Regions from separate parts of the Streptomyces sp. NPDC042102 genome, predicted to be linked through region 3. Evidence: riboswitches for the same ligand, from Rfam matches in the RefSeq annotation. Region 3 holds a riboswitch; each other region holds the start of a gene.

Region 1 (6,791 bases), 230 kb from region 3:
CGATGGCCTCGTACACCGCGAGCTGGCGCCGGTGCAGTTCCAGGTGGCGGCGCAGCTCCCGCGCGAGCCCTTGCGGCCCCACCACCGCCGCGGCCCGCATCCGCAGCAGCAGCGGATCCCGGATCGACTTGGGGTCCTGGCTCTCGCCGACCCACCGCGCCAGCTCCGCCGACCCGGCCGGCAGCACCTCGAACTCCTTCTTCTGTCCGCGCGCGGGCTGCGCGCTCGGCAGCGCCCGGATCAGCCCGGCCTCCTCCAGCCTGCCCAGCTCGCGGTAGATCTGCTGGTGCGTCGCGGACCAGAAGTACCCGATCGACTTGTCGAACCGCCGGGTCAGCTCCAGCCCGGACGACGGCTTCTCCAGCAGGGCGGTGAGGATGGCGTGCGGCAGCGACATGCCGCCATCCTAGGGATGCGCCCGGCCGCCCAGGAGTGCCGTCAGGGCCTGCGGGGTCCGCGGGCCCGGTGCGCCGGGCGCCAGCAGGCCGTGGGCGCGCAGGAACACGGTGACCGCCGGCGACCAGGCCTGGCGCAGGCCCGCGGCCGTCAGCAGCTCCGGGTCGCACAGCAGGTCGGCGGCCGGCCCCAGCCGCAGGCCCGCCGGGGTCAGGACGGCCGCGTCGTCGGCCCAGCGCACCGCGAGGTCCACGTCGTGCGTGGCCATCACCACCGTGGTGCCGGACAGCGCGCCGAGGGTGTCCAGCAGCCGCTCCTGGCCGTCCGGGTCCAGCCCGGCCGTCGGCTCGTCCAGGATCAGGACGCGCGGCCGCATCGCCACCGCCCCCGCGATCGCCGCCCGCTTGCGCTGGCCGAAGGAGAGCAGATGGGTGGGGCGGTCCCGCAGGTGCGTGATGTCCAGGGCCGCCAGGGCGGCCTCGACCCGCGCCCGGACCTCTTCCCGGGGCAGCCCCAGGTTCATCGGCCCGAACGACACGTCCTGTTCCACCGACGCCGCGAACAGCTGGTCGTCGGGGTCCTGGACCACCAGCTGCACCGACGTGCGCAGCCGCGTCAGGCCCGCCCGGTCGTAGGAGACCGGCACACCGTCCAGGGACAGCGCGCCCGACGCCGGACGCAGCCCGCCGCTCAGCAGCCGCATCAGCGTGGTCTTGCCGCTGCCGTTGCGGCCCAGCAGGGCCAGCGCCCGGCCCTCGCGCAGCGCGAGGCCGACGCCGCTGAGCACCGGCGGCCCGTCCTCGTACGCGAACCCCGCGCCCGACAGTTCCACCAACGGCGTCACAGATACAGCCCTTTCAGTACGTACGTCGTGGCCACCACCACGCTCAGCAGCGCCCCCGACGCGGCCAGGAACCGCCACGACAGGGTGGCCGGCGGCACCAGGACGCGCAGCGTCCCGTCGTACCCCCGGCCCGCCAGCCCGTCCTGGAGCCGCGCGGCGCGGTCGAAGGCCCGGACGAAGGAGGTCGCCGCCAGTCCGGCCAGCGAACGCCACACCGCCGCCCGGTGGGTGTGCCCCAGCCGGGCGGCCTGCGCCCGGCGCACCTTGGCCAGCGAGTCCAGGAGCAGGAAGGCGATCCGGTACATCACCAGCGCCACGTCCACGACCGGCGCCGGCACCCCCGCCCGTACCAGCCGCGGCAGCACGTCCGACATCGGTGTGGTGAAGGCGAACAGCAGCACGCCGAGCGAGGCCGCCGAGGTGCGCAGCAGCAACTCCGCGGCCAGCCGCGGCCCGTCCGGGGCCGGCGCGACCCAGCCCGCCGGGCCGCCCACCGCGAACAGCAGCGGCACGGCGCCCGTGCAGCAGAAGCCCAGCGGAATGCGGAAGGCCCGCCACAGCTGCCGCCGGCCCACCCCCGCCGGGCCCAGCAGCACGGCCAGGGTGGCCGCGCCCACCAGCGGGGCGCCGGGCCACGGCGGCAGGCAGACGGCCGTCACCGTCAGACCCAGCCCCAGCAGGGCCTTCTCCAACGGGTGACGGCCCCGCCAGCGGCTGCTGTGCGCGGCGGCGTCGATGGGGAGCACGGGCTCAGGACTCCGCGGACCCGGCCGCCGCGGTCACGGCGGCGCTCTCCCCGGCGCCCGCCGTCCCCGTCGTACCGGCCGCCTCCGCCGCGCCCTGGCGGCGGCCCTTGCGCAGCCCGAAGTAGTACGCGAGCACGCCCGCGCCGATCGCCGCCTGGAGGGCGAACAGCGCCGACTCGATCTCCGCGGACGGGGGTTCGTACAGCGGCGAGAACCACGGCTCGTAATCCGGCTTCAGCTCGGTGATCGCCGCCTCCGCCTGCGCGTCCGCGCCCGTGAACGGCTCCTCCTTGCCCTCGCCCAGCCCCAGCGCGAGCGGGAGCACGGCCAGCGCCGCCACCAGGAGCAGCAGCAGGGTGTTGATCTTCGCGTTCCTCGACATCAGACCGCCGCCTCCTGCTTCGACTTCGACCCGGTGAGCTTCGCGACGCCCAGCCGGATCAGGTCCGCCTTGCTGGACCGCATCAGCAGCCGCATCACCAGCACCGTCAGCAGGCCCTCGCTGACCGCCAGCGGGATCTGCGTCACCGCGAAGATCCCCCCGAACTTCGCGAGCGCGCCCGCGAAACCGGAGCCCGGGTCGGGGAACGCCAGCGCCAGCTGCACGCTGGTGACGCAGTACGTGACCAGGTCGGCGAAGAACGCGCCGAAGAAGACGGTCACCATGAGCGGGACGCCGGACCTGCGCAGCAGCCGGTAGACCGCGTACCCCGCCCACGGGCCGGCGATCGCCATCGAGAAGACGTTCGCGCCGAGCGTGGTCAGGCCGCCGTGCGCCAGCAGCAGTGCCTGGAAGAGCAGGGTGATCGTCCCGAGCACCGCCATGACCGGTGGCCGGAAGAGGATCGCGCCGAGCCCCGTCCCGGTCGGGTGCGAGCAACTGCCCGTGACGGACGGGATCTTCAGCGCGGACAGGACGAAAGTGAAGGCCCCGGACGCGCCGAGGAGCAGGGTGCTCTCCGGGTTCGCCTTCACTTCACGGGTCAGCGCGCGGACGCCGTGGACGACGAAGGGAGCGGACGCGGCGCCCCAGGCGGCCGCGTGCAAAGGGGGCAGGAACCCCTCGGCTATATGCATGAGCGGGAGACCTCTCCAGCACCTCGTGGATGGACAACGCACCCCGGCCGGTCTCCTGGCTCACGGGTACTGATGCCCTGGCTCCGCCTTCCCAGGCGGTGCGGATCATCCCGCCGCCGCCCAGTGGCTTCCCGCTGGGGGGTCCCCTGCCGCGGGCAGGGGGAGGAGCCGGACTTCCCGATCACAGTGGCGAGGGCCGCACCGGTTTTCCACCGGTTTCCCGAACACCAAGGCCTGTTGACCCTACGGCACGGACGGCACCGCGGCCAGCGCCGCCCGCAGTTGCTCGAGCAACGGCCGTGCGTTCATCCGGCGGCAGCCCTCCTGGGCCTCCTCCAGCAGGGCCCGCGCGGCGGCCGTCTCGCCCGCCGCGAGCAGCGCCCGGGCCAGCGGCGGTACGGCGAGGGCGTGCACCAGGGTCTGCCCGGAGCGCCGGCCCAGCTCGTCCGCGGCCCGCAGCTGCCGCAGCGCCTGCGCCGTGTCGCCCCGCTCCAGGGCGATCCGGCCGAGCCCGATCCGGGCCGCCGACTGCCCGGCGAGGTCGCCGGAGCCCTCCGTATGGGCCAGCACCTCCCGGAAACCGGCCGCCGCCTCCGCCAGCCGGCCGCGTACGAGCTGCGCGTCGGCGACCCAGCGCAGCATGCACATCCGGGGCCAGGCGGCGCCGCCGCGCACCGCGACGGCCAGGGCCTCGCGCAGCACGTCGAGGGCGCGGGCGCTGTCGCCCCCGGCGAGCAGCACCTGGCCGATCCCGCGCAGCGCGTGCGCGTGCCCGTACCGGTCGCCGGCCGCCTCGAAGACGGGGGCGATCCTCCGGCAGCGCTCCAGCGCCTCGGGGAGCCGGCCCTGCACCCGGTCCAGGTACGCCAGCACCCAGCCCGCGTACGCCGCCCCGTGCGCGTCCCCCAGCTCCTCGAACAGGCGCTCCCCGGCCGCGACCGTCTCGCGCGCCGGCCCCCACTCCACCCGGCAGGCCCGCAGCCGGCCCAGTCCCACCAGCATCAGGGCCTGACCGGTCCGGTCACCGGCCGCCAGCGCGGCGGCGAGCGCGCTCTCCTGCACCGTCTGCCACCCCGTCAGGTCGCTGCGCAGGTCGAAGAGGTACTCCCCGGCGGCGGCCAGCTCCCGGCAGGCGTACGGATCGACGGCGGCCGCCTGCCGTACGGTCGCCACCAGCGCCTCCCGCTCGGCCCCCAGCCAGCGCACCGGCTCCGCCCGGACCAGCGCCAGCACGCCCGGCTCGGGCTCCCACCCGGCGGCCATGCGGCCCAGGCCCGGGTAGTCCAGCCCCTGGTGGGCCCGGCGGCCCGCGCGGACCAGGGCGACCCAGCAGCCGAGCGCCCGGCGCAGCGCCGCGTCCGCCGGTCCGGGGGCGGCCAGTTCGCGGCCGAAGGCGCGGACCAGGTCGTGCAGGCGGTAGCGCAGCTGCCCGGCCTCGTCCCGCCCGGCGACCTCCAGCAGATGGGCGCCGACCAGGGCGTCCAGGGCCTCCTCGGCGCGCGCCGGGGGCCGGTCGAGGAGGGCGGCGGCGACCCAGCCGGCACAGTCCGGCGCGTCCAGCACGGCCAGCGCGCGCAGCAGGGCGCGGGCCTCGGCGGGCAGCGCCCGGTAGCTCAGCCGCAGCCCGGCCCGGACGTCGGCCCCGTGGTGCGCGAGCTCGTCCAGCCGCCCGCGCTCGTCGCGCAGCCGCGCCGCCAGGCGCGCCAGTTCGCGGTGCGGGGCGGCGGCGAGCCGGGCGGCGACCACGCGCAGGGCCAGCGGCAGCCGGCCGCACAGCGCGACCAGTTCGCGCGCCGCCCCGGTCTCCCCGGCGACCCGCCGGTGCCCCACGACCCGGCCCAGCAGACCGAGGGCGTCGGCCTCGGCCAGCACCGGCAGGGTGAGCGCGAGGCGCCGGTCCAGCCCGGTCAGCCGGTGCCGGCTGGTGACCAGCACCGCGCAGCCCGAACCGGCGGGGCCCGGCAGCAGCGCCCGTACCTGCTCCTCCCCGGCGGCGTTGTCGAGGACGACCAGCACCCGCCGGCCGGCCAGCAGGCTCCGGTAGAGCGCGGCCCGCTCCCCGGCTCCGGCGGGCACGCACGCCCCGTCCACGCCGAGCCCGCGCAGGAACCCGGCCAGCACCTCGGCGGGGTCGGCGGCCCCCTGGTCCGCCCCGCGCAGATCGACGAACAGCTGCCCGTCGGGGAAGTCCTCGCGCACGCCCCGGGCGACCTCGACCGCGAGTGCGGTCTTCCCGATCCCGGCCTGCCCGGTGACCACGCACACGCCGCCGCCGGCCGCGCGCAGGGCGGGCACCAGGGCGGCGGCCTCCACGACGCGTCCGACGAAGGCCTCGGTCGCGGGCGGCAGTTGGGCGGGCACAGGGGCGACGGGTGCCGGCGGGACGGGGGCCACGACCGCGCCGAGCGGCGCGGGCGGCGGCGGCCCGGGCGGCGGGTCCGGGGCGGGGTGCGGGGGCGGGGCGTCCGCCAGTAACGCGCCGTACAGGGCGTGGAGTTCGGGCCGCGGGTCGAGTCCCGTCGCGTCCGCGAGGCTGCGCCGGGCCCGGGTGAAGCAGTCGAGCGCCTCGCCGCGCCGGCCCGACCGGTACAGGGCCAGCATGCGCAGCTCCACCAGGCGTTCGCGCAGCGGGTGTTCGGCGGTGAGGGAGGCGAGTTCGCCGCACACCTCGGCGTGCCGGCCCAGCTCCAGGTCGGCGGCCAGGCGCCGTTCCAGACAGTCGAGCCGCTCCTCCTCCAGCCGGGCCGCGGCGGCCTCGAACAGCCGCCCGGCCAGCCCGCCCAGCGCCGGGCCCCGCCACAGCTCCAGGGCTCCGGCGAGCAGCGGCCGGGCCTCGGCCGCGGGCGCCGTCCCGGCCGCCGCCCGCAGCCGGGCGAACTCCCGTACGTCCAGCACCGCCGGGCCCGGCTCCAGGGTGAGGCCCGCCTCCGAGCGGGTCACCGTGGCACCCGTACCCGCCAGCAGCCGGCGCAGCGACGCGGCGACGTTGTGCAGCTGCTCGCGGGCCGTGGCGGGCGCGTCGTCCCACACCGCCCGTGCGAGTCCCGCCACTGGGACCGCCCGCCCGGCCTCCAGCAGCAGCGCCGCCAGCACCCGTCGGCCGCGCGGCCCGCCGAGCGGCAACGGCCGCCCGTCCAGGGTCACCTGGACCGGACCCAGCAGGGCGAAGACCAAGGGCATGGCGCACTCCGTGGCGGACGAGTGGCCGGCGGACGGGCTGCCGGTGGGCGCCGATCGTAACGTCCTTCCACGCGGCCGGCGCAGGGGTTCCTCCACACTCCTCGCCGTCGTCGCGGGGCGCCGGGCGCACGGGGGACGCGGGGGTGGCCGGGTCCCGGCCCCGCCGGCCTCCCCGGGTGGAACGGCGCCCCTTCCCACCCCGCACGGACGAGAGGACGACCCCCATGCGTACCCGCACGCGCACCGCCTCCCGGGGCGCCGCGCTGCTGACCGTCGCGCTGCTCGGCCTGGCCGGGCTGACGGCACCCGACGCCCACGCCGGCCGCGCGCCCGGCCCGGCCGCGATCACGGCACCCCCCGGCTCCTCCGGGGCCGCCGTGCCCGGCGGGCCGGCCGTCGCCGTCGCCATGGGCGACAGCTTCATCTCCGGCGAGGGCGGCCGCTGGCTCGGCAACACCGACCGGTACGCCGCCTCCCGCAACGGCACCGACCGGGCCTGGACCGGATCCGGCTACGACCCGGGCCGGGTCTACGGCGCGAGCGGCGCC
Region 2 (6,791 bases), on a different contig from region 3:
CGCAGCGGCAGCGTCTCGCGCAGGGCCGGCTCGTCGACCTGGATGACCGGCGTACCCGCCGCCTCCAGGTCGTTCACCTCGTCGCGCAGGGCGAGGGCCACCTGGCGGGCCGTCTCGCCGAGCGGCTGGTCGTCCCGTACGAAGGACCAGGCGAGCATGGTGACGGGGCCGGTCAGCATGCCCTTGACCGGCTTGGCGGTCTGCGCCTGCGCGTACGTCGTCCAGCGCACGGTCATCGGCTCGGGGCGGGAGATGTCACCGGCCAGGACCGGCGGGCGCACGTACCGGGTGCCGTACGACTGGACCCAGCCGTGCTGCGTGGCGACGTAGCCGGTGAGCTGCTCGGCGAAGTACTGCACCATGTCGTTGCGTTCGGGTTCGCCGTGCACGAGGACGTCGATGCCGGTCTTCTCCTGGAAGGAGATCACCTCGCGGATCTCGTTCTCGATCCGCTCCTCGTACCCGGCCCTGTCGATCCGGCCGGCCCGCAGGTCGGCGCGGGCCACGCGCAGCTCGTCGGTCTGCGGGAACGAGCCGATGGTGGTGGTCGGCAGCACGGGCAGGCCGAGGTGGGCGCGCTGGGCCGCGGCGCGCTCGGTGTACGGCTGGGAGCGCCGGCCGTCCGCGTCGGTGATCGCGGCGGTACGGGACCGGACCGCCGGGTCGTGGGTGATGGCGGAGCCGGCACGGGACGCCAGGTCGGCGCGGTTCGCGGCGAGTTCGGCGGCGATGGTGTCGGTGCCCTGGGCGAGGCCGCGGGCGAGGGTGGCGATCTCGGCGGTCTTCTGGCGGGCGAAGGCCAGCCAGCGCCGGATCTGCGGGTCGATGTCGCGCTCGGCGGCGGCGTCCAGCGGGACGTGCAGGAGCGAGCACGACGCGGCGACGTCGACCCGGTCGGCCAGCCCGAGCAGGGTGCCCAGGGTGGTCAGGGACTTCTGGTAGTCGTTGATCCAGACGTTGCGGCCGTCGACCACGCCCGCCACCAGCCGCTTGCCCGGCAGCCCGCCGACCGCGGCGAGGGCGTCCAGGTTCGCGGCCGCGGAGTCGGTGAAGTCGAGGGCCAGGCCCTCGACGGGTGCGGCCGCGAGGACCTGGAGGGCGTCGCCGAGCCGGTCGAAATAGGAGGCGACCAGCAGCTTCGGCCGGTCGGCGGCCGCTCCCAGCTCGCGGTAGGCGCGCGCGGCGGCGTTCAGCTCGGCCGGGGTGCGGTCCTGCACCAGGGCGGGCTCGTCCAGCTGCACCCACTCGGCGCCGGCGGCGCGCAGGTCGGCCAGCACCTGGGCGTAGACGGGCAGCAGCCGGTCCAGCAGGGTCAGGGGCTCGAAGTCGGCTGCCACGCCCGGGGCGGGCTTGGCGAGCAGCAGATAGGTGACCGGGCCGACGAGGACCGGGCGGGCGGTGTGCCCGAGAGCCAGGGCCTCCTTCAGTTCGGCGACCTGCTTGGCGGAGTCGGCGGTGAAGACGGTGCGGGGGCCGAGCTCGGGGACCAGGTAGTGGTAGTTGGTGTCGAACCACTTGGTCATCTCCAGCGGGGCGACGTCCTGGGTGCCGCGCGCCATCGCGAAGTAGCCGTCGAGGGCGTCGGCCTCGACCGCCGCACGGTGGCGCGCGGGGACGGCGCCGACCATGACACTGGTGTCCAGGACGTGGTCGTAGTACGAGAAGTCGCCGGTCGGCACCTCGTGGATGCCGGCCTCGGCCAGCTGCCGCCAGTGGGTACGGCGCAGGCCCGCCGCCGTGTCCCGGAGGGCGCCGGCGGTGACGCGGCCCTTCCAGTAGCCCTCGATGGCCTTCTTCAGTTCGCGGTTCTGCCCCTGGCGGGGGTAGCCGTACACGGTGGCTCGTGCTGCCGCGGCTGCGGGCTTCGCTGTCACGGAACTCTCCTTCGCGAGATGTGTCCAGAAACGTCCCGGAGACGGGACGCGGACGCGAAGGAACGACAGAACGCGCGGACCACGCCGCGGTGGACCACCGCACGTGCCGCTCGCCTTGTACGCCGACCCGCCCACGAGGTCACCGGGATCTCCGTACGCGGAAACGGTTCCGCGCACGGGCAACGGGCAGGTCTTCGGACTCGCGGGCACGCCGGCCTCTGCCGAGGCAGGCCCCTACTGGCCGTCGCTTCCCAGGACCGGTCTGGCGGTCCCAGTGCGTATGACGGCGGTCGTTCCCGCTCACCGCTGCGGGGCAGTCCCGGATTCCCACCGGGTTCCCTCTTACGACGCATCCCGCCTGGCGGACGGGGCGAACCAGCTGCCCCGCCAGCCTAGAGGCCCGGATCGCTCAGCGGCGAGCATGTGTCCAACATCCGGACGTCGCCGAGGGCAATCTCCCCGCCGGGAGCCCGACTTCCCGTTCCGGAAGGGGCCGGGGCTCCGTCGCCGCGCGTGTCACTCCGGATCGTTCCGGATGCCTTCCCCCGCGCGACGCCCCCTACGTTGTCGACGGCGCCCGCCCGACCGACCAGCAGGGAGCCGGGGAGCAGTGATGCCGACGACCGCCGCCACGGACCGCCCGACCGCCGCCGCCCTCGGGCGGCAGGAGCGCGAGGTGCTCGCCGCGGTCGGGTGCGGCCTGCGGGACGACGAGATCGCCGCCGCCCTCGCCGTCCCGGAGGGCGTCGTCGCCGCGGACCTCGCGCGGATCCTCGTCAAGCTGGGCTTGCGCGACCGGGCCGCCGCCATCGTGCACGCCTTCGACAGCGGCCTGATCGTTCCCGGACGCGGCCCCCGCACCCGGCCGGCGAGCCCCGCGGCGCCGGCCGGCCCGAGGGTACGGATCTCGCTGCTCGGGCCCCTGCGGGCCTCCCGGGACGGGCGCCCACTGGAGCTCGGGCACCTCCGGCAGCAAGCCGTGCTCGCGGCGCTGGCGTTCAGCACGGGCCGGACGCTCAGCCGTCGGGAACTCCTCGACGACGTCTGGGGGATGGAGCCGCCCGCCACCAACGTGATCCCGGTCTACGTCTACCGACTGCGCAAGGCCCTGCGCCTCGGGGACGACCCGGACTCCGTCATCGAACGCGCCCGGTGCGGCTACAGGCTGGTCTCCGACGCCGTCGACGTCGACGTGGCGCACATGGAGGAACTGGTCACCGGCGTCGCGGCGGCCGAGCGCGCGGGCGAGCGGGCCGAGGCGGTCCGGCTGTGCGCCCAGGCGCTGGCGCTGTTCCGCGGAGAACCCCTGGCCGGCGTGCCCGGGCCGCTCGCCGAACTGGAGCGGCTGAGGCTGACCGAGCGCCGGATCGCCATCGCCCGGCGGAAGGCCGAGTGGCAACTGCGGCTCGGCCGGGGCGCGGACGCGATCGCCGAGCTGTTCCCCCTGACCGCGGCGCACCCCCTGGACGAGCAGCTGGCCGCGACGCTGATGCGCGCGCTGTACCTCGACGGCCGCCAGGCCGACGCCCTGACCGTCTTCGACGTCGCCCGCCGCCGCCTCGCCGACGAGCTGGGCGTACCTCCGAGCCGGCTGCTGCGCCGCACGCGGCTGACGATCCTGCGCGGCGACGACGCCCTCGGCCCGGGGCCTTCCGGCAACGCCGCGACCGCGCGGCGCCGTCACCCGTAGCCCGGCCGCGCCCCTCCCTTCCCCGCCCCCCGCGCACCACTTCCCACGACAGAGAGGCACACCATGGCCGGAACAGGCCTGTCCCGCATGCTCTCCAGACTCGCCGTCATCACCGGCTTATGGGCCCTGCTCATAGGCCTGACCGCCCCGGCCGGCCTCGCCCGCGCCGTGCCCGTCCCGGGACCGGGTGACGACCGGTACGGCGTCTCCCGGTACTTCATGGGTCCGGAGGGGACGGTGAGGGGCATGGTCATCCCCACCGTCCCGTGTGATCCGGCCGGCCCGTCGGCCACCGACGCCGTCATGGCCGACCAGCTCAACCCGCAGCTGAACGCGAAGATGGCCGGCCATCTCGACGCGTACAGGATCTCCTGTGCCCGCATGGTCACGCAGGCGGTGAAGGACCGCGGGCTGAGCCCGAGGGCCGCGACGATCTCCATCGCCACGATCATCGTCGAGGCCAGCATGAACAACTACTCCGCGGCCGTCGACCACACCAGCCTCGGACTGTTCCAGCAGCAGGACTGGTGGGGCAGCCGCGAGCAGCGGCTGGACCCGACCTACGCCACCAACGCCTTCCTCGACGCGATGGAGCGGCAGTTCCCCGGCGGCTCCTGGAACAACTACGAGATCGGCCACGTCGCCTGGAACGTCCAGCAGCCGCGCGAGGACCTGCGCCACCTGTACGGCATCCAAGCCGGCGACGCGGCGCTGCTGGCCAACGCGCTGTGGGCGGGGACGAGCGGCGGGCCCGAGCACCCGTACGCCTCGGGCCGGGTGGTCGCAGGACGGTCGGCGGACGGCCGCCTCGAAGCCTTCGCCGCCGGCGCCGACGGCGTGTACCACGCATGGCAGACCTCGGTGAACGGCGCCTGGTCGCCGTGGCGCTTCGCGGGCGGTCCGCGCAACGCGCAGCTGGCGGTGGCGTCCAACGCGGACGGCCGGCTGGAGCTGTTCGCGCTGTCGGACAGCACGTTCGACCACATGTGGCAGACCGGGCCCAGCGCGGGGTGGTCCGCCTGGGCGAACTTCGGCACCGGAGGGTACCGGGTGGCGGCGGGCACCAACGCCGACGGCCGTATCGAGGTGTTCGCCTCCAACGCGGGCGGTGTGTTCCACCGCTGGCAGAACGCCCCCAGCGGCGGTTGGGCCGCCTGGGAGGGCACCGGCGGCGGCCCGGCCAACGCCCGCCTCGCCATGGAGAACGCGCCGGACGGCCGGCTCGAGGTGTTCGCGCTGTCGGACGCGACGTTCGGGCACCTGTACCAGACCGGCGTCAACGGCGGCTGGTCCGCCTGGGAGGACTTCGGCACCGGCGGAAAGGCCGTCGCCGTCAGCCACAACCAGGACGGCCGGCTCGAGGTGTTCGCGTCCAACGCCACCGGTGTGTTCCACCGCTGGCAGACCGGCCCGACCTCGTGGTCCGCGTGGACGGGCACCGGCGGGATCCCCGACGCCGAGCTGGCCACCTCGCGGTCGGTGGACGGCCGCGTCGAGGTGTTCGCGATCAACGCCACCACCGCGAGCCACGCCTGGCAGACCGGTCCGAACGCGGCGTACGCGCAGTGGGAGACGTTCGGTGGCGGTGGCACGACGATCGGTGCGGGCAACAACGCCGACGGACGCGTCGAGGTGTTCGGCACCAGCCACGCCGGTGTCTACCACCGGTGGCAGACCGGCTTCGCCAGCTGGTCGGAATGGGGCTGGCTGAACGACTCCGGTCCCGCGATCAACTAGGCACGGCACGGCACGGCACGGCACGGCCCTGCACGGACACGGCCCGTGCCCCGGCGACGGCAGTGCGCTCGTCGCCGGGGCCCCGGGCCGGGCCCGTACCGCCGGAGGCGGATCCGGATCAGGAGGCGAACGCCCGCTCCAGCCGGGGGATCAGGTCCCGCAGGGACTCCTCCCAACAGCCGCCGTTGTGGCCGCCGTTGCACTGGGTGCCCCAGCCCGCACCGTCGCCGTAGTTGACGTAGTAGTACGACATGCCCTGGGCGTCCATCGCGTTCTTGACGTGCTTGGCCGCGCCTTCGAGCCAGAACTCGATGTCGGTCGGCGAGCCGCCGCCGTTGCCGACGTACACGGAGACACCGACACCGCCGGCCTTGAGCCGGTCCATGTGCTGCGACGGATCGACCTCGTTCCACCGCCAGTCGGCGTTGAACACCGGGTACGGCGAGCCGAACGCGGCGTCACTGTCGACGCCCGGCTTGTACGGGGAGTCGGCGGGGTCGCAGACACCGGACGCCGAGCCGCAGATGGCGCCCTGCGCGTCGATGAGCGAGGCGACGACGGCCAGCCGCAGGTCCATGGACCTGACCGACAGGTCGATGTCGCCGGACAGGGAGGCGGTCTGGCTGAACAGGTCGGGGCGGGCCTGGGCGTAGCGCAAGGCCCCGAAGCCGCCCATGGAGACGCCGGCCACGGCCCGCGCCTTCTTGGTGGCGACGGTCCGCAGGTTGGCGTCGATGAACGGGATCACCTGCTTGAGGTGGAAGTTCTCCCAGTTCTGGGCGCCTGCCGCCGTCCTCTGGTTCAGCCAGTTCGCGTACCAGCCGCGGGCACCGCCGTCCGGAATGACGGTGATCATGGAGTTCGACATGGACAGCGCCGGGTAGTTCTGCTGGACCGGGTCGTCGGGCGAGCCGTGCAGGAAGTACATCACCGGGTAGCGCCTGCCCGGGTCGTCGTAGTAGCCGCTCGGCAGGATGATCTTGATGTGCTGCTCGCCGGCGACCTCGGGCGTGGTCACCGTGAGGTAGAAGTTGAGGGAGCTGCCCTTCGCCGGGCCGACCTGGGTCAGCCCGAAGCCGTTCGCCATCGGCGGTGGCGCGGTGCCGCCGTCGGCAGCCTGTACCGCACCCGCCGGCGCGACCATGGCCGCCACGGCGGCGAGCATCCAGGCCGCGAGCACGCGCCACCCTTTCATCCGTCCAATCACCGTGTTCTCCTTCCTGATCTCTCGGGTGTTCTTTCAGTTCGCCCTGCGGAACTCTCAGTTCAGGACCTTGATCTGCAGGTGCGGTGAAGCCGCGATCTGTTCCTCGGTGAATCGCTCGGTCACCCACTCTCCGGCCGAGAACAGCCTCGTCTGGTCGGCGTAGTGCGGTGAATTCGGGTCGGCCGACTGGGAGTAGGCCATGACGGACAGGGCCTGGGGCGGGCCGTCGGCGGTGAACCGGACCTGCTGGACGAAACTCGACCCGTACACGATGTCGAACTTT
Region 3 (6,791 bases):
CCCGTACGGGGCCTGGCGGTCGGCCGGCAGACAGATCAGGTCGGCCTCGGCCAGCCGCTTCAGCCCGTGCTCGGGAGTGAGCGTCAGCCCGGTTTCCGCCAGGGTCAGCGGCCCCTCCTCGCCGGCGCACACGGCGAAGTCGTACACCGGCAGTCCGGCGCTGCTCCGGTCGATCCCCGAACACCTCGCAGAAGATGCCGAACTCGAAGGGGGCGACACCGTTCATCTGCCCGGCAGGGCGGGGCGGCCGGCCGGGCCGCGCGCCGGCGCGAGCAGCCCCGCCCGGCGGCGAACCGGATGGCCCTGCGGCACGCGTCCTGCGAGTGAACCGGGTCCCGCCCGAAGGGCCCTACGGCTCGACCGGAGTGCGGGGTTCCGTACGGGGCCGCGGCGCCTTCCGGGCCCGGGCGGGGACGGTCTCCCAGCCCGCGCCTGCGGCCCGCCCCGCCGACCGGCCGTGGAACAGCAGCGCCAGAGCCCCGGCGAAGGCCGCCGCGGACAGCCCGACCAGCAGCCATGAGCGGCCGTGGCCGGACGGGGTGAGCAGCACCGGCAGCAGCAGCGCCCAGGCCGCGAACACCCCCGCCAGCCAGGGCAGATGGGAGCGCAGCCGGACCTCGGCGCGCGGCCTCAGCAGCCGCCCCCGGTGCTCCGTCGCCACCCTGGCCGCCCGCCCCCGCAGGACCCGCCGGAAGGTGCTCGGGTCCAGCAGCAGCCACACCGCGTCGCCCGTGTCGGTGGTGAAGCACACCGGCTGCGGGCCCGAGAGCTTCCCGTCATGGGCCCGGCCGCACAACCAGCCGGGCCGGCCGGTGAGTTCGGCGGCCACCGCGGCCAGGTCGTGGTCCACCGGCCCGACCTCCCCGCCCGCCTTGAACTCGACGCCGTCGGCCGTGGTGAACGCCAGCCAGGTCCGGCCCGTGCGGCCGGTGGCCGGCTGGACGGTCCGCCGGGCGACGCGCACCTCCGCCCGGACCCCCCACACCTGCCTGCCCGGGGTCCGGGCATCGGCACGCAGCGCCCGCACCCCGGCGGGCGGCCGGAGCACCACCAGGGCCAGGACGCCGGCACCCAGCAGCCCGATCACCGGCAGGAAGAACAGCAGCTCCGAGCCGGGGAAGAGGCGCGGCGCCCAGCCGGTCGGGGCATCCGCGGCATAGCGGGCGAGAACGCCCGCCTCGTCCACGTAGCCGCCGAGCCCGGGCGAGCCGGGGACGTGCAGCACCTGCACCCGGCCGCCGACCACGGGGCGGCCGTCCACCACCGCACCCGTCACCCGCACCGACTCGTCGCCGCTGACCGCGAGTCCGGGCACCCGTACGGTCAGGTCGGTCCGCGGGTCCCGGCGGAGCACCTCCTCGATCCGGGCCTCGTCCACGATCGCGCCGGCCTCCCGCAGCACGGCGATCCGCCGCGCCTCGGCGCCGTCGGGCCGCAGCCCCAGATCGACCAGCAGCATCGGCAGGAAGAGCACGCAGCACACCAGCCCCGCCACCCGGAGCCGGCCGGCCGCCCGCCAGGGCATCCGGGCCGGCGGACCCGGCGGCGGCTCCGCGGGAACGGCCCGCGGCTGCCGGACCGGCCGGACGGCGGCCCACACCCAGCCGGCCGCGCACAGCACCGCCGCCGACCCGAGCACGGCGAGCCACGGATCGGGCAACGGCGGCCCCGCCCGGAACAGCACCCGCCACAGCGCCACCCCCGCACACAGCAGTGCGCCCCCGCCCGAGGTCCTGGTCAGCCAGGTACTTCTTCCCATGGGCGGGGACGCTAGCAAGAGCGGTCCGGACCCGGAACCCGGGCCCGGACGTCGGACCTAGAAGTCCTCGTCGAGGTCGACCGTGCCCTCGACCGCGACCTGGTAGGCCGACGGGCGGCGCTCGAAGAAGTTCGTCAGCTCCTGGACGCCCTGGAGCTCCATGAACGCGAACGGGTTCTGCGAGCCGTAGACCGGCGGGAAACCGAGGCGGACCAGGCGCTGGTCGGCGACGCACTCGAGGTACTCGCGCATCGACTCGGTGTTCATGCCCGGCAGGCCGTCGCCGCACAGGTCCCGGCCGAACTGCAGCTCGGCCTCGACCGCCTCCTTCAGCATGTCCGTGACCTGCTGCTGGAGGGCGTCGTCGAAGAGCTCCGGCTCCTCCTTGCGGACCGTGTCCACGACCTCGAAGGCGAAGTTCATGTGCATGGTCTCGTCGCGGAACACCCAGTTGGTGCCGGTCGCCAGGCCGTGCAGCAGACCGCGCGACCGGAACCAGTAGACGTAGGCGAAGGCGCCGTAGAAGAACAGGCCCTCGATGCACGCCGCGAAGCAGATCAGGTTCAGCAGGAAGCGGCGCCGGTCGGCGGCCGTCTCCAGGCGCTCGATCTTCTCGACCGAGTCCATCCACTTGAAGCAGAACTGCGCCTTCTCGCGGATCGAGGGGATCTCCTCGACCGCGTCGAAGGCCGCCGCGCGGTCGTCCGGGTCGGGCAGGTAGGTGTCGAGCAGCGTCAGATAGAACTGGACGTGCACGGCCTCCTCGAACAGCTGGCGCGAGAGGTACAGGCGCGCCTCGGGGGAGTTGATGTGCTTGTAGAGCGTCAGCACCAGGTTGTTCGACACGATGGAGTCACCCGTCGCGAAGAACGCCACCAGGCGGCCGATCATGTGCTGCTCGGCCGGGGTGAGCTTGGCGAGGTCGGCGACGTCGGAGTGGAGGTCGACCTCCTCCACCGTCCAGGTGTTCTTGATCGCGTCCCGGTAGCGCTCGTAGAAGTCCGGGTAGCGCATCGGACGGAGCGTCAGCTCGAAGCCCGGGTCGAGAAGGTTCTTGTCGGAGCTGGGCATTACTGGCAGGCCTCGCAGGACTCGGGGTTCTCAAGGGAGCAGGCCAGCGCGTCGGCGTCGACGGCCTGCGGCAGCGGTGTGGCGGCGGCGGGGACGGCGGCCGCGCCCGACGCGGCGCGGGCGATCTTCGTCGCCGGGCGCGAGCGCAGGTAGTACGTGGTCTTCAGGCCCTGCTTCCAGGCGTACGCGTACATCGAGCTGAGCTTGCCGATGGTGGGCGTCTCCATGAACAGGTTCAGCGACTGGCTCTGGTCCAGGTACGGCGTACGGGCCGCCGCCATGTCGATCAGGCCGCGCTGGGGGATCTCCCACGCCGTGCGGTACAGCTCGCGGATCTCGGCCGGGATCCAGCCGAAGCCCTCGACCGAGCCCGAGGAGTCGCGCAGCGCCTCGCGGGTCTGGGCGTCCCAGACGCCGAGCTTCTTGAGGTCCTCGACCAGGTAGCCGTTGACCTGGAGGAACTCACCGCTGAGCGTCTCGCGCTTGAAGAGGTTGGAGACCTGCGGCTCGATGCACTCGTACACACCGGCGATCGAGGCGATGGTCGCCGTCGGGGCGATGGCCAGCAGCAGCGAGTTGCGCATGCCGCTGGTGGCGATCCGGGCGCGCAGCGCGTCCCAGCGCTCGGGCCAGTGGTGCGTCACACCGTAGTGGTCGGGGTGCAGCACGCCCTGCGCGGTACGGGTCTGCTCCCAGGCCGGCAGCGGGCCGTTGCGCTCGGCCAGGTCGGCCGACGCCTCGTACGCCGCCAGCATGATCCGCTCGGCGATCTTCGTGGAGAGCTCCTTGGCCCCGGCGGAGTCGAAGGGGAGCCGCAGCTTGAAGAAGACGTCCTGGAGCCCCATCGCGCCCAGGCCCACCGGACGCCACTTGGCGTTGGAGCGGCCGGCCTGCTCGGTCGGGTAGAAGTTGATGTCCACGACGCGGTCGAGGAAGGTCACGGCGGTGCGGACGGTCTCGTCCAGCCGCTCCCAGTCCATCTCGCCCGTCTCGGCGAGCACGAACGCGCCGAGGTTGACCGAACCGAGGTTGCAGACGGCCGTCTCGCCGTCGTTGGTGACCTCGATGATCTCGGTGCACAGGTTGGAGGAGTGGACCACCGTGCCCGGCAGCGCGGTCTGGTTCGCGGTGCGGTTGGAGGCGTCCTTGAACGTCATCCAGCCCTGGCCGGTCTGCGCGAGGGTACGCATCATGCGGCCGTACAGCTCCCGGGCCGGCATGGTCTTCTTGGCCAGGCCCGCCGCCTCGGCCTTGACGTACGCGGCGTCGAACTCGGCGCCGTACAGGTCGACCAGCTCGGGCACGTCGGACGGGGAGAACAGCGACCACTGGCCGTCGGAGTTCACGCGGCGCATGAACTCGTCCGGGATCCAGTGCGCCAGGTTCAGGTTGTGCGTACGCCGGGCGTCCTCACCGGTGTTGTCGCGCAGCTCCAGGAACTCCTCGATGTCCGCGTGCCAGGTCTCCAGGTAGACGGCGGCGGCACCCTTGCGCCGGCCGCCCTGGTTCACGGCGGCGACCGAGGCGTCGAGGGTCTTCAGGAACGGGACGATGCCGTTGGAGTGGCCGTTGGTGCCGCGGATCAGCGAACCACGGGCCCGGATGCGCGAGTACGACAGGCCGATGCCGCCGGCGTGCTTCGACAGACGCGCCACCTGGTGGTAGCGGTCGTAGATCGAGTCGAGCTCGTCCAGCGGGGAGTCCAGCAGGTAGCAGGAGGACATCTGCGGGTGCCGGGTGCCGGAGTTGAAGAGGGTGGGGGAGGAGGGCAGGTAGTCCAGGCGGCTCATCAGGGCGTAGAGCGAGCCGACCTCCTCCACCGCGCGCACGCTGTCGTCCTCGGCCAGGCCGCAGGCCACGCGCAGCATGAAGTGCTGCGGGGTCTCGATGACCTGACGGGTCAGCGGGTGGCGCAGCAGGTAGCGGCTGTGCAGGGTGCGCAGGCCGAAGAAGCCGAAGCGGTCGTCGGCGCCCTCGGCGAGCGCGTGCTCGACCAGCGCGTCCAGGCGGGCGGCGTGGGCGCGGACGAACTCCACGGTGCGGTCCGCGATCAGGCCCTCGCGGTGGCCGACCTCGACCGAGGCGGAGAAGGAGGTGGCCCCCTGGCCGGCGGCCTCGTCGGCGATGGCCAGCGTCAGCAGCCGGGCGGCGAGCCGGGAGTACGCCGGGTCCTCGGAGATCAGCCCCGCGGCCGCCTCGGTGGCCAGCCCCCGCAGTTCGGCCTCGTCCGACGTGGCGCTGCGGCCGCGCAGGGCGGCGGCGGCGACCCGGCCGGGGTCGGTGTCCGGCAGATCGGCCGTGAGGTCCGTGAGGGTGCGCAGCAGCGCGGCGCCGGGGCCTTCGGCCTCGGGCAGGTCGGACTCGGCGCGCGGTGCGGAAGGCGCGATGGTCACGGGGGGAGCTCTCCCTCGCTCGGCTCCGGTCACCGGCGGACGCGGGCACGAGGGCGCGCATGCGGGCGTGACGGGAACACGTGGCACCGCATGGCGTCCACCGGCCCAACCGCGAGGCCCGGACGTGGTCGGCACCCGGGACGGTCGACCCGGGCGCACCGTCGGCAGGTCCTCGGACTCGCGGCGTGCCCCTCCTGACGAAAGGCGCACTTCATACCGTTGCGGGACAGTTCCGGATTCGCACCGGATTCCCCTGCGGCGACAGCGAGGATGAGCATACATGTGGGGGGCGGTGGATGCGTGACCCCCCAGATGTTGTGTCGCCCGCGACGCGGAGTCCCTATGACGTACCTCTCCGCTATCGTCGGAGGCAGACCGTCCAGGAAGGCGAGCGAGGCATGACCGTGATGACTCACCGACCGCACATGCCCATCGAAGACTTCGAAGCCTTGGCGCGGATAGCGGCGCGCGAATCAGAGGGGGCGCGGCTGGAATTCATTGACGGGGTACTGAGGAGCAAGGCCATGCCGGACGGGGATCACGACCGGATCGTGGTGTGGCTTGCGCGCGTCTGCATGCAGTTCCGCCCCGAGCAGTGGCTCCACGTCGAACGGGGGCTGAAGGTCGAGCGGTACCGCGGGGGGCGGGCACGCCCGGACGCCTCGCTCGCCCCGGACGGGGCGTTCGAGGGCCAGGGCGAGTGGGCCGACCCGTCGCCGGTGCTGATGGTCGTCGAGGTCACCTCGTACGACTCCGACACCGACGAGCGTGATCGCAAGGAGAAGCCGCGCGCCTACGCGGAGGCGGGTATCCCTGTTTACCTCTTGATCGACCGGGACGCCTGTCTGGTGAGGGTTTACAGCGAGCCGAACGGTGTTCGCTACGTGAATGTGCGCACCCTTGCCTTCGGTCAGGACGTCGAGCTCCCTGACCCCGTCGGCATCACCCTCCAGACCGAGGCCCTCAAGGACTGGGTGCGCTGACCCTCGCCCCCCCCGCACCGCGAAGGGCCCCGCCGGTACGCCCGGCGGGGCCCTTCGCGTGGCCGTTCAGCAGCAGCGGAAGCCCTCCCGCGGGTCCGCCTCGCGGGCGTCGGTGCGGGCCCGCTCGAAGGCCCGCCGGGTCATGACCTCCGTCCCCGGGTCGTGCGCGCGGGCGTGGGCGACGTACCGGTCGTACGCCGCCTCGCCCGAGAACTCGCGGACGAAGTACCGGACCCGGGCGAGCGCTGCCCGCACGCTCACGAGGACACCGGTTCCTTGACCTTGCCGCCGCCGGAGTCGTCGAGGCCGGCCGCGGCCAGCTCCGCCTTCTCCTCCGCCGTCGGGAAGAGCCCGGCCGGTGCGACGATCTTCGACTCGGTCCACGGCACCTCGGAGAGCCGTACCGTCTCGGGGCTGGCGATGGCCTTGAAGCAGACCCGGGCCGCGTCCACCAGCACGATGATGATCAGCACGGCGAACAGCGCCGAGAGCACGCCGTCGACCGTGGAGTTGGTGACGACGGTGTGCATGTCGTCCATGGTCTTGGCGGGCGGCAGCACCTTGTCGGCGTCGATGCCGGCCTGG
Region 4 (6,791 bases), on a different contig from region 3:
CGGCGATCCGGCCCTGGTGCAGCACGTAGAGCCGGTCGCAGAAGGAGGCGGCCAGATTGAGGTCGTGCAGCACCAGCAGGCCGGTGGCGGGCAGGGCGCGGACCAGGGCCAGGATCTCCAGCTGGTAGCGGATGTCCAGGTGGTTCGTCGGCTCGTCCAGGGCCAGCAGGCCCGGGTCCTGGACCAGGGCCCGGGCCACCAGGGCCCGTTGCCGCTCGCCGCCGGAGAGCGCGTCGAAACGCCGCCCGTCCAAGTGGTCGGCGCCGACCGTCCGCAGGGCCTCGGCGACGCGTACGCGGTCGTCCTCGCCGTCCGTCTCCCAGAACCGTTTGTGCGGGCTGCGGCCCATCGCGACGACCTCACGGACCGTCAGCCCGAGGGTGCCGCCCGCGTCCTGCGGGACGACCGCCACCCGCCGGGCCCGTTCCTTGACGGTGAGCGCGGCGGCGTCCGCTCCGTCCAGCAGCACCCGGCCGGACGTGGGCCGCAGGGCGCCGTAGACGCAGCGCAGGAGTGTGGTCTTGCCGCTGCCGTTGGGGCCGACCACGCCGACCGTCTCGCCGGGGCGTGCGGCGAGGTCGGCGCCGTGCAGCAGGGTGTGGCCGTCGGTCTCGTACCGTACGGCGTCCAGCCGCAGTTCCGCGGGTTTCATCCGGTGATCCCCTCCACCCGGGTGGACCGCCGCAGCAGCCACAGGAAGAACGGTCCGCCGGCCAGCGCGGTGACCACCCCGACGGGTATCTCCTCGGGCGCGGCGGCGGTGCGGGCGAGCAGGTCGGCCAGGGTCAGGAACACCGCACCGCCAAGTGCGGCCACCGGCAGCAGCGCCCGGTGCCCGGCGCCGACCAGCATGCGCGCGGCGTGCGGAATCATCAGGCCCACGAAGCCGATCGCCCCGCTGTAGGCCACCAGCACCCCGATGACCAGCGAGGTGAGGACGAACACGGCGGCCCGGAAGCGCCCGGTGTCCAGGCCCAGGGTCCGCGCGCCCTCCTCGCCGGCCAGCAGCAGGTCCAGCGGCCGGGCGAGCGCGAGCAGCAGGCCGGTGCCGACGGCCAGGGCGGCGGCGGGCAGGGCCAGTTCGTCCCAGCGGGCCCCGCCGAGTCCGCCCAGCGTCCAGAACAGCACCGACCGGACCTGGTCGGCCTCGGCGGCGAGCACCAGCACCAGGCTGGTCAGGGCCGACAGGATGTACTGGACGGCGACCCCGGCCAGGATCAGCCGGCCGGTGGTCATGGTGCCGCCGCGCCGGGCCATCGCGTACACGGCGACGAGCGCGCCCATCGCCCCGGCGAACGCGGCGAGAGGCAGGCTCAGGCTGGTGGCCACGCCCGCGCCGACGCCGAGCACGAGGACCAGGACCGCCCCGGCCGAGGCCCCCGAGGAGGCGCCGAGCAGGAACGGATCGGCGAGCTGGTTGCGTACGAGGGCCTGCAGTACGGTGCCGGACACCGCGAGCCCGGCGCCGACGACGGCCCCGAGCAGCACGCGCGGCATCCGCACGTCCCACACGATGGAGGCGAAGGCACCGGTGCGTTCCCCGCCGAGCACGATGTCGAGCACCCGGCCGGGAGCGATCCTGACCGGCCCGAGCGCCAGCCCGGCCACGGCGGAGGCGGCGAGCGCGGCCGTGAGCAGGACGAGCACGAGGGCGACGGGTGTGCGCGCCCTCACGCGGCGTCGGGGTGCAGGCCGCCGGCCAGGGACTCGACGGCGTCGGCGACGCGGACGCCGAGGACGGCCGAGGACAGCGGCAGCACCACGAACTTCTTGTCCCGGATCGCGGGAACCTGCGCGAGGGCCGGGTCGTTCAGCAGGCGCTGCTTCTTGGCCTCGACGCTCGTGCCGCCGTAGTCGTAGATGAGGACGACCTCGGGCTTGCGTGCGATGACCTGCTCCCAGGACACGTCCCCGAAGGTGTCCTTGAGGTCGGCGAACACGTTCGTGCCGCCGGCCAGGGAGACGATCTCGTTGCCGATGCCCTGGCCGCCGGAGGTGGAGGCGGCGCCCTCGCCGGAGTCGTACACGAAGACGGCGGGCCGGGGCTTGTCCTTCACCCGGGCGGTGACGGCGTCGATGCGGCGCTGTTCGTCCTCGATCAGGCGGGCGCCGCGCTCGGGGACGCCGAAGGTGTGGGCGACCTCGGTGATCTCGGTCTTGAGCTGGGCCAGTCCTACGGGTCCGTCGGTGCAGTACTCCACGTTCAGACGGGTGTTGATGCCGCTCTTCTGCAGGCCCTCGCGGTCGCGGCCCTGTGCCTTGTCGAACGCGCTGCGGTAGCCGCCGTAGACGAAGTCGGGCTCGGCGCCCAGCAGCAGTTCCTTCGAGGGGTACTCCTTCGCGAGCACCTCGATCTTCCCGTAGGCGCCCTGGTAGCGGGGCAGGACCGCGTCGTCGAGGTAGGCGGTGGCGGCCGTCCGGTCCTCGAGGCCGAGGGCGAGGAGGAGTTCGGTGGCGTGCTGGTTCATGGTGACGGCGCGGCGGGGCGGGGCCGTGAAGGTCGTGCTCACGCCGCAGTTGGTGACGGTGTACGGGAATCCGTCCGCCGGGGCCGCCGCGGCGGGGCCGTCGCCGGCGGGGGCTCCCGCGCACGCGGTCAGGGGCATCAGGAGCGCGAGGGGCGCGAGCGTACGCAGTGCGGCACGGCGGGCGCGGGCACGGGCACGGGACAGCGGCATGGCGAAGCCTCTCCGGGGGATCCTCGTCCCCTGGTCGACGTGAGGAGGCGGTGCGTCAGTGTCTGACTCCCGGAACCCGTCGGGGATCCGGTCACAGTGGCGGGACCGCACCGGAATCGCACCGGTTTCCTGTCCTGCACCGCCTGGGGTGACGCGGCCCAGTCTGCCAGACGCCTCCGCGGGCCCGGCCCTCTTGACCCATCTGGTCCAGACCAATAGTTTCCGGGGTGCACAGCGCACGTCCATTGCCCGCATCCGCAAAGGAAGCCCATGCGCCGCAGCATGCTCGGCAGGCTGGCCGTCGCCGCCGCCTGTTCCTTCTCCCTGCTGGCCGCGTTCGCGCCCGCCGCCGGCGCCGCCGCCGACACCGGCCCCGACCGGGACCGCGACCACGGCCGCTCGTACAAGCGCGTCGGATACTTCACCCAATGGGGCGTCTACGGCCGGGACTTCCAGGTCCAGGACCTCGACACCAACGGCACCGCCGGCAAGCTCACCCACATCAACTACGCCTTCGGGAACGTCGGCCCGGACGGCAGGTGCTTCACCGGCAACGTGCCGGGCGAGGCCGACGCCTGGGCCGACTACGTCCGTCCGCTGGCCGCGGCCGACTCCGTCGACGGAGTGGCCGACGACGCCCAGCAGCCGCTCGCCGGGAACTTCAACCAGCTGCGTGAGCTCAAAGCCAGGCACCCGGGCCTGAAGGTGCTCATCTCGCTGGGCGGCTGGAGCTGGTCCACCCACTTCTCGGACGCCGCCCGCACCCCCGCCTCGCGCAAGGCGTTCGTCTCGTCCTGCATCGACCTGTACATCAAGGGGAACCTGCCGCAGGACGGCGCCCGCGGCGGCGCGGGCGCGGCCGCCGGGCTCTTCGACGGCATCGACCTCGACTGGGAGTGGCCGGGGTCGGCCGGGGACACGGACACCACGTACCGGCCGGAGGACAAGCGGAACTTCACCGAGCTGGTGCGGGAGTTCCGCACCCAGCTGGATGCGTACGGACGCACCCAGCAGCGGAGGTACGAGCTGAGCGCCTTCGTGCCGACCGCCCCCGCCAAGATCGACGCGGGTTTCGAGGTCCGCCGGATCATGCGCGACCTGGACTTCGTCACGCTCCAGGGGTACGACTTCCACGTCTCCGGCGAGCCACGGACCGCCCAGCAGTCCGCCCTGTACGCCCGGGACGACTTCAGCGTGGACGGCACCGTCGAGGCCTGGAAGCGGCGGGGCGCTCCCGCGCACAAACTGGTGATGGGCATGCCCTTCTACGGGCAGGGCTGGACCGGGGTCGGCGGCGGCGGGGACGGGATGGGGCAGCCCGCGGCCGGCCCCGCGCCGGCCACCTGGGCGGCCGGGTACGAGGACTACAAGGCGCTGAGGAAGCTGGCGGACTCGGGCGCGTACACGGTGCACCGGGACCGGCGCGGCGGACACGCGTGGCTGTTCGACGGCACCACCCTGTGGACGTACGACGACCCGCAGGTGCTGCGGGCGAAGTCGGCGTACGTGCGGGAACACGGGCTGGGCGGCGCGATGTTCTGGTCGCTGGACGGGGACACCGCCGACGGCGAGCTGATGACGGCCGTGGACCGCGGCCTGCGGGGGCGCTGACCCCCCTTCCGATCGGACGCCGCCGGGCCGCCGACACTGCTCCGGCCCGGCGGTGTTCCCTGTCCGGGAACCGGCTCGCGCGGTGCGCGGCGGGCCCGCGATCCGGGGCCGGGCCGGGCCCCGATCGCGGTTGTCCACAGGGTCCGGCACCTTTCGGAAAGTGGTGCCAGACTGCGGACATGACCAATGAAACGATCACTGCGGATGTCGCCGGCACCTGGAAGCTCGGCGATCTGACCGTCCATCGGATCGGTTACGGGGCGATGCGTCTGACCCATCTGGCGGACGGGACCCCCTCCGACCGTGAGCGGGTGGCCGGCGTGCTGCGCCGGGCGCTCGAGCTCGGCGTCGACCACATCGACACGGCCTCCTTCTACTTCTCCGCGACGCGCTCCGCCAACGAGCTGATCAACAGCGTGCTGGCGCCCTATGCGGACGAGCTGGTCATCACGACCAAGGTGGGTCCCGGCCGGGACCCCGCCGGGGACTGGTGGTGGGCGACGCCCGGGCAGCTGCGGGGCCAGGTCGAGGAGAACCTGCGCCAGTTGGGGCGGGACCACCTGGACGTGGTCAATCTGCGGATAGCGCGCAACCAGGCCGACGAGTCGATCGCCGAGCACTTCGGCGCGCTCGCCGAGCTGCGCGATGCCGGGCTCATCCGGCACCTGGGGATATCCCATGTCCGGCCCTTCCAGTTGGCCGAGGCCATGGCGATCGCGCCGGTGGTCTGCGTGCAGAACGCCTACGGGGTGGGAGCCGGCGCCGAGGACCGCGCCTTCGTCGACGCGTGCGGCGCGCAGGGGATCGCGTTCGTGCCGTTCTTCGCCATCGCCGGCACGGGCAGGGAGGCGGGCGTGACGGGCGAGGACGGCGCCGAGGTCCGCACCGTCGCCCGCGCCCACGGGGCGTCGCCCGCGCAGATCCGGCTCGCCTGGACCCTGAGCCGGGGGCCGCACGTCCTGGCGATACCGGGGACCGGAAACCCGCGGCACCTGGAGGAGAACATCGCGGCGGGGGCCATCCGGCTGTCCGAGGAGGAGGTGTCGCTGCTGGACTCGGTGGCAGCCCCCGCCGCCTGACCACCACCCGCCCGTGCCGGGGCCGGGGCCAGAGCCGGGCCCGGGCTCGCCGCCAGGGGTGAGCCAACAGATTTCGGCCACGGATCTGTTGCTTGGCTGAAACCAGTGCAATGCTGTGACCGCGGTGACTTCTCCGACCCCCGAGGAGAGGTCCGAGGCCGCCGCCCGGGCACCCCCGGCCCGGGCGCGGCCGCCGCGCCCCGCTCCCTCCCGGCTCCCCACGGGAGGGTCCCCCTTGGCAGGCCGCCCGGTCCCCCCGGGCGCCCGGACCGTCACCGGCCGGGCACCGTGGCCGCGCGATGGGCGGTGGCGAGTGCCGAGGTCGCCGTGAAGGCGGGGACGTGGCCCGTGCCGCCGCGGGCGCCGACCGAGAGAGAAGCGGCCGCCATGCCGTAGGCGACGGCGTCCCCGAGGGAGTCCCCCAGCGCGAGACGGGCCGTCGTCGTGCCCATGAAGCAGTCACCGGCCCCGGTCGCGTCGACCGGAGCGGGGTTCGCCGGGACGGGCAGGGACGTGACCGTGGCGCCGTCGTGCAGGAGCAGCGCGTCGGCACCGGTGGTGACGGCGACGGCCCGGGCGCCCAGGCGGCGGCAGCGGTCGGCGGCGGCGCGCGGATCGGCGGTGCCGACCAGGGCGAGGGCGTCCGCCGGGCAGGAGGTCTTCAGCAGACCGGCCAGCGGGGCGATCCGGGCCAGCAGGGCCCGGGCGGCGGCGCGGTCGGTGAGCCGGGGACGGAAGTTGAGGTCGTAGCTGAGGTGTCCCCCGGCGCGGTGCACGGCCTCGGCGGCGGCGACGACCGCGTCCCGGCTGCTGGGCGAGAGCGCGCCGGTGATGCCACTGGTGATGAGCGCCGTGGAGCGGGTGAGGAGGTGGCGCCAGGACGCGATGTGGCCGGGAGAGAGGGTGGAACCGGCGCTGTGGGCGCGCCAGTAGACGAACTCCCGGTCGCCCCCGGTGTCGGCGCACAGCAGATAGGCCCCGTTGGGACGCGGGGCGCGGTGGACGTGGGTGATGTCGACGCCCAGGTCGGCGGCCCGCTCCAGCAACGGGACGCTGAGCTCGTCGTCGCCGACGACGGCGAGCAGTGCGGTCCGCGCCCCGGCCGCGACGGCGGCGGCCGCCGCGTTCAGGGCGTCACCGGAGTAGGCGATCCGGGCGGCGGTCCCGTCGGCGGCGTCCCGCAGGGCGGCGTCGGCATGGATCTCGACCAGTACCTCGCCGAGGACGAGGACGTCGTAGGCGGGAGCGACGGGGGCGGCAGCGGGGCGGGCCGCGGAGGCCGGGGGCGTGGTCATCGCCGTGGGGCGCATGAGGGGCAGGGGCAGGGCAGGGACAGCTCGGTGAAGACGGCGGCCAGTTCGGCCGGGTCGGCGGGGAGGCCGGCGCCGATGCCGACGGCGGCGGCCCCGGCCGCGAGCCACTC

The links. A riboswitch is a leader RNA that binds a small molecule or an ion and turns the genes downstream of it on or off. The one in region 3 is predicted to bind cobalamin.
Region 1: linked by a shared signal. The riboswitch ahead of ACZ6KO_RS17955 (energy-coupling factor ABC transporter permease) and the one ahead of ACZ6KO_RS16955 (ribonucleoside-diphosphate reductase subunit alpha) in region 3 are both predicted to bind cobalamin.
Region 2: linked by a shared signal. The riboswitch ahead of metE (5-methyltetrahydropteroyltriglutamate--homocysteine S-methyltransferase) and the one ahead of ACZ6KO_RS16955 (ribonucleoside-diphosphate reductase subunit alpha) in region 3 are both predicted to bind cobalamin.
Region 4: linked by a shared signal. The riboswitch ahead of ACZ6KO_RS05885 (ABC transporter substrate-binding protein) and the one ahead of ACZ6KO_RS16955 (ribonucleoside-diphosphate reductase subunit alpha) in region 3 are both predicted to bind cobalamin.

The regions. Positions count from the first base shown of each region.
Region 1 covers NZ_JBVJDL010000003.1:1,018,892-1,025,682, forward strand. Annotated here, with positions in the region: gene ACZ6KO_RS17935 (PadR family transcriptional regulator) at 1-397, opposite strand, end outside; gene ACZ6KO_RS17940 (energy-coupling factor ABC transporter ATP-binding protein) at 407-1,240, opposite strand; gene cbiQ (cobalt ECF transporter T component CbiQ) at 1,237-1,986, opposite strand; gene ACZ6KO_RS17950 (energy-coupling factor ABC transporter substrate-binding protein) at 1,991-2,368, opposite strand; gene ACZ6KO_RS17955 (energy-coupling factor ABC transporter permease) at 2,368-3,063, opposite strand; cobalamin riboswitch at 3,092-3,310, opposite strand; gene ACZ6KO_RS17960 (AfsR/SARP family transcriptional regulator) at 3,307-6,243, opposite strand; gene ACZ6KO_RS17965 (hypothetical protein) at 6,468-6,791, shown strand, end outside.
Region 2 covers NZ_JBVJDL010000004.1:735,384-742,174, reverse strand. Annotated here, with positions in the region: gene metE (5-methyltetrahydropteroyltriglutamate--homocysteine S-methyltransferase) at 1-1,874, opposite strand, end outside; cobalamin riboswitch at 2,043-2,269, opposite strand; gene ACZ6KO_RS21410 (AfsR/SARP family transcriptional regulator) at 2,488-3,564, shown strand; gene ACZ6KO_RS21405 (PLL family lectin) at 3,628-5,301, shown strand; gene ACZ6KO_RS21400 (alpha/beta hydrolase) at 5,420-6,466, opposite strand; gene ACZ6KO_RS21395 (penicillin acylase family protein) at 6,563-6,791, opposite strand, start outside.
Region 3 covers NZ_JBVJDL010000003.1:793,423-800,213, forward strand. Annotated here, with positions in the region: partial or broken gene ACZ6KO_RS16940 (helix-turn-helix domain-containing protein) at 1-226, opposite strand, end outside; gene ACZ6KO_RS16945 (hypothetical protein) at 350-1,759, opposite strand; gene ACZ6KO_RS16950 (ribonucleotide-diphosphate reductase subunit beta) at 1,817-2,830, opposite strand; gene ACZ6KO_RS16955 (ribonucleoside-diphosphate reductase subunit alpha) at 2,830-5,223, opposite strand; cobalamin riboswitch at 5,370-5,507, opposite strand; gene ACZ6KO_RS16960 (Uma2 family endonuclease) at 5,622-6,206, shown strand; gene ACZ6KO_RS16965 (YbdD/YjiX family protein) at 6,273-6,467, opposite strand; gene ACZ6KO_RS16970 (carbon starvation CstA family protein) at 6,464-6,791, opposite strand, start outside.
Region 4 covers NZ_JBVJDL010000001.1:1,436,289-1,443,079, reverse strand. Annotated here, with positions in the region: gene ACZ6KO_RS05895 (ABC transporter ATP-binding protein) at 1-652, opposite strand, end outside; gene ACZ6KO_RS05890 (FecCD family ABC transporter permease) at 649-1,674, opposite strand; gene ACZ6KO_RS05885 (ABC transporter substrate-binding protein) at 1,671-2,678, opposite strand; cobalamin riboswitch at 2,715-2,850, opposite strand; gene ACZ6KO_RS05880 (glycoside hydrolase family 18 protein) at 2,949-4,289, shown strand; gene ACZ6KO_RS05875 (aldo/keto reductase) at 4,469-5,368, shown strand; gene ACZ6KO_RS05870 (PfkB family carbohydrate kinase) at 5,641-6,663, opposite strand; gene ACZ6KO_RS05865 (bifunctional 4-hydroxy-2-oxoglutarate aldolase/2-dehydro-3-deoxy-phosphogluconate aldolase) at 6,660-6,791, opposite strand, start outside.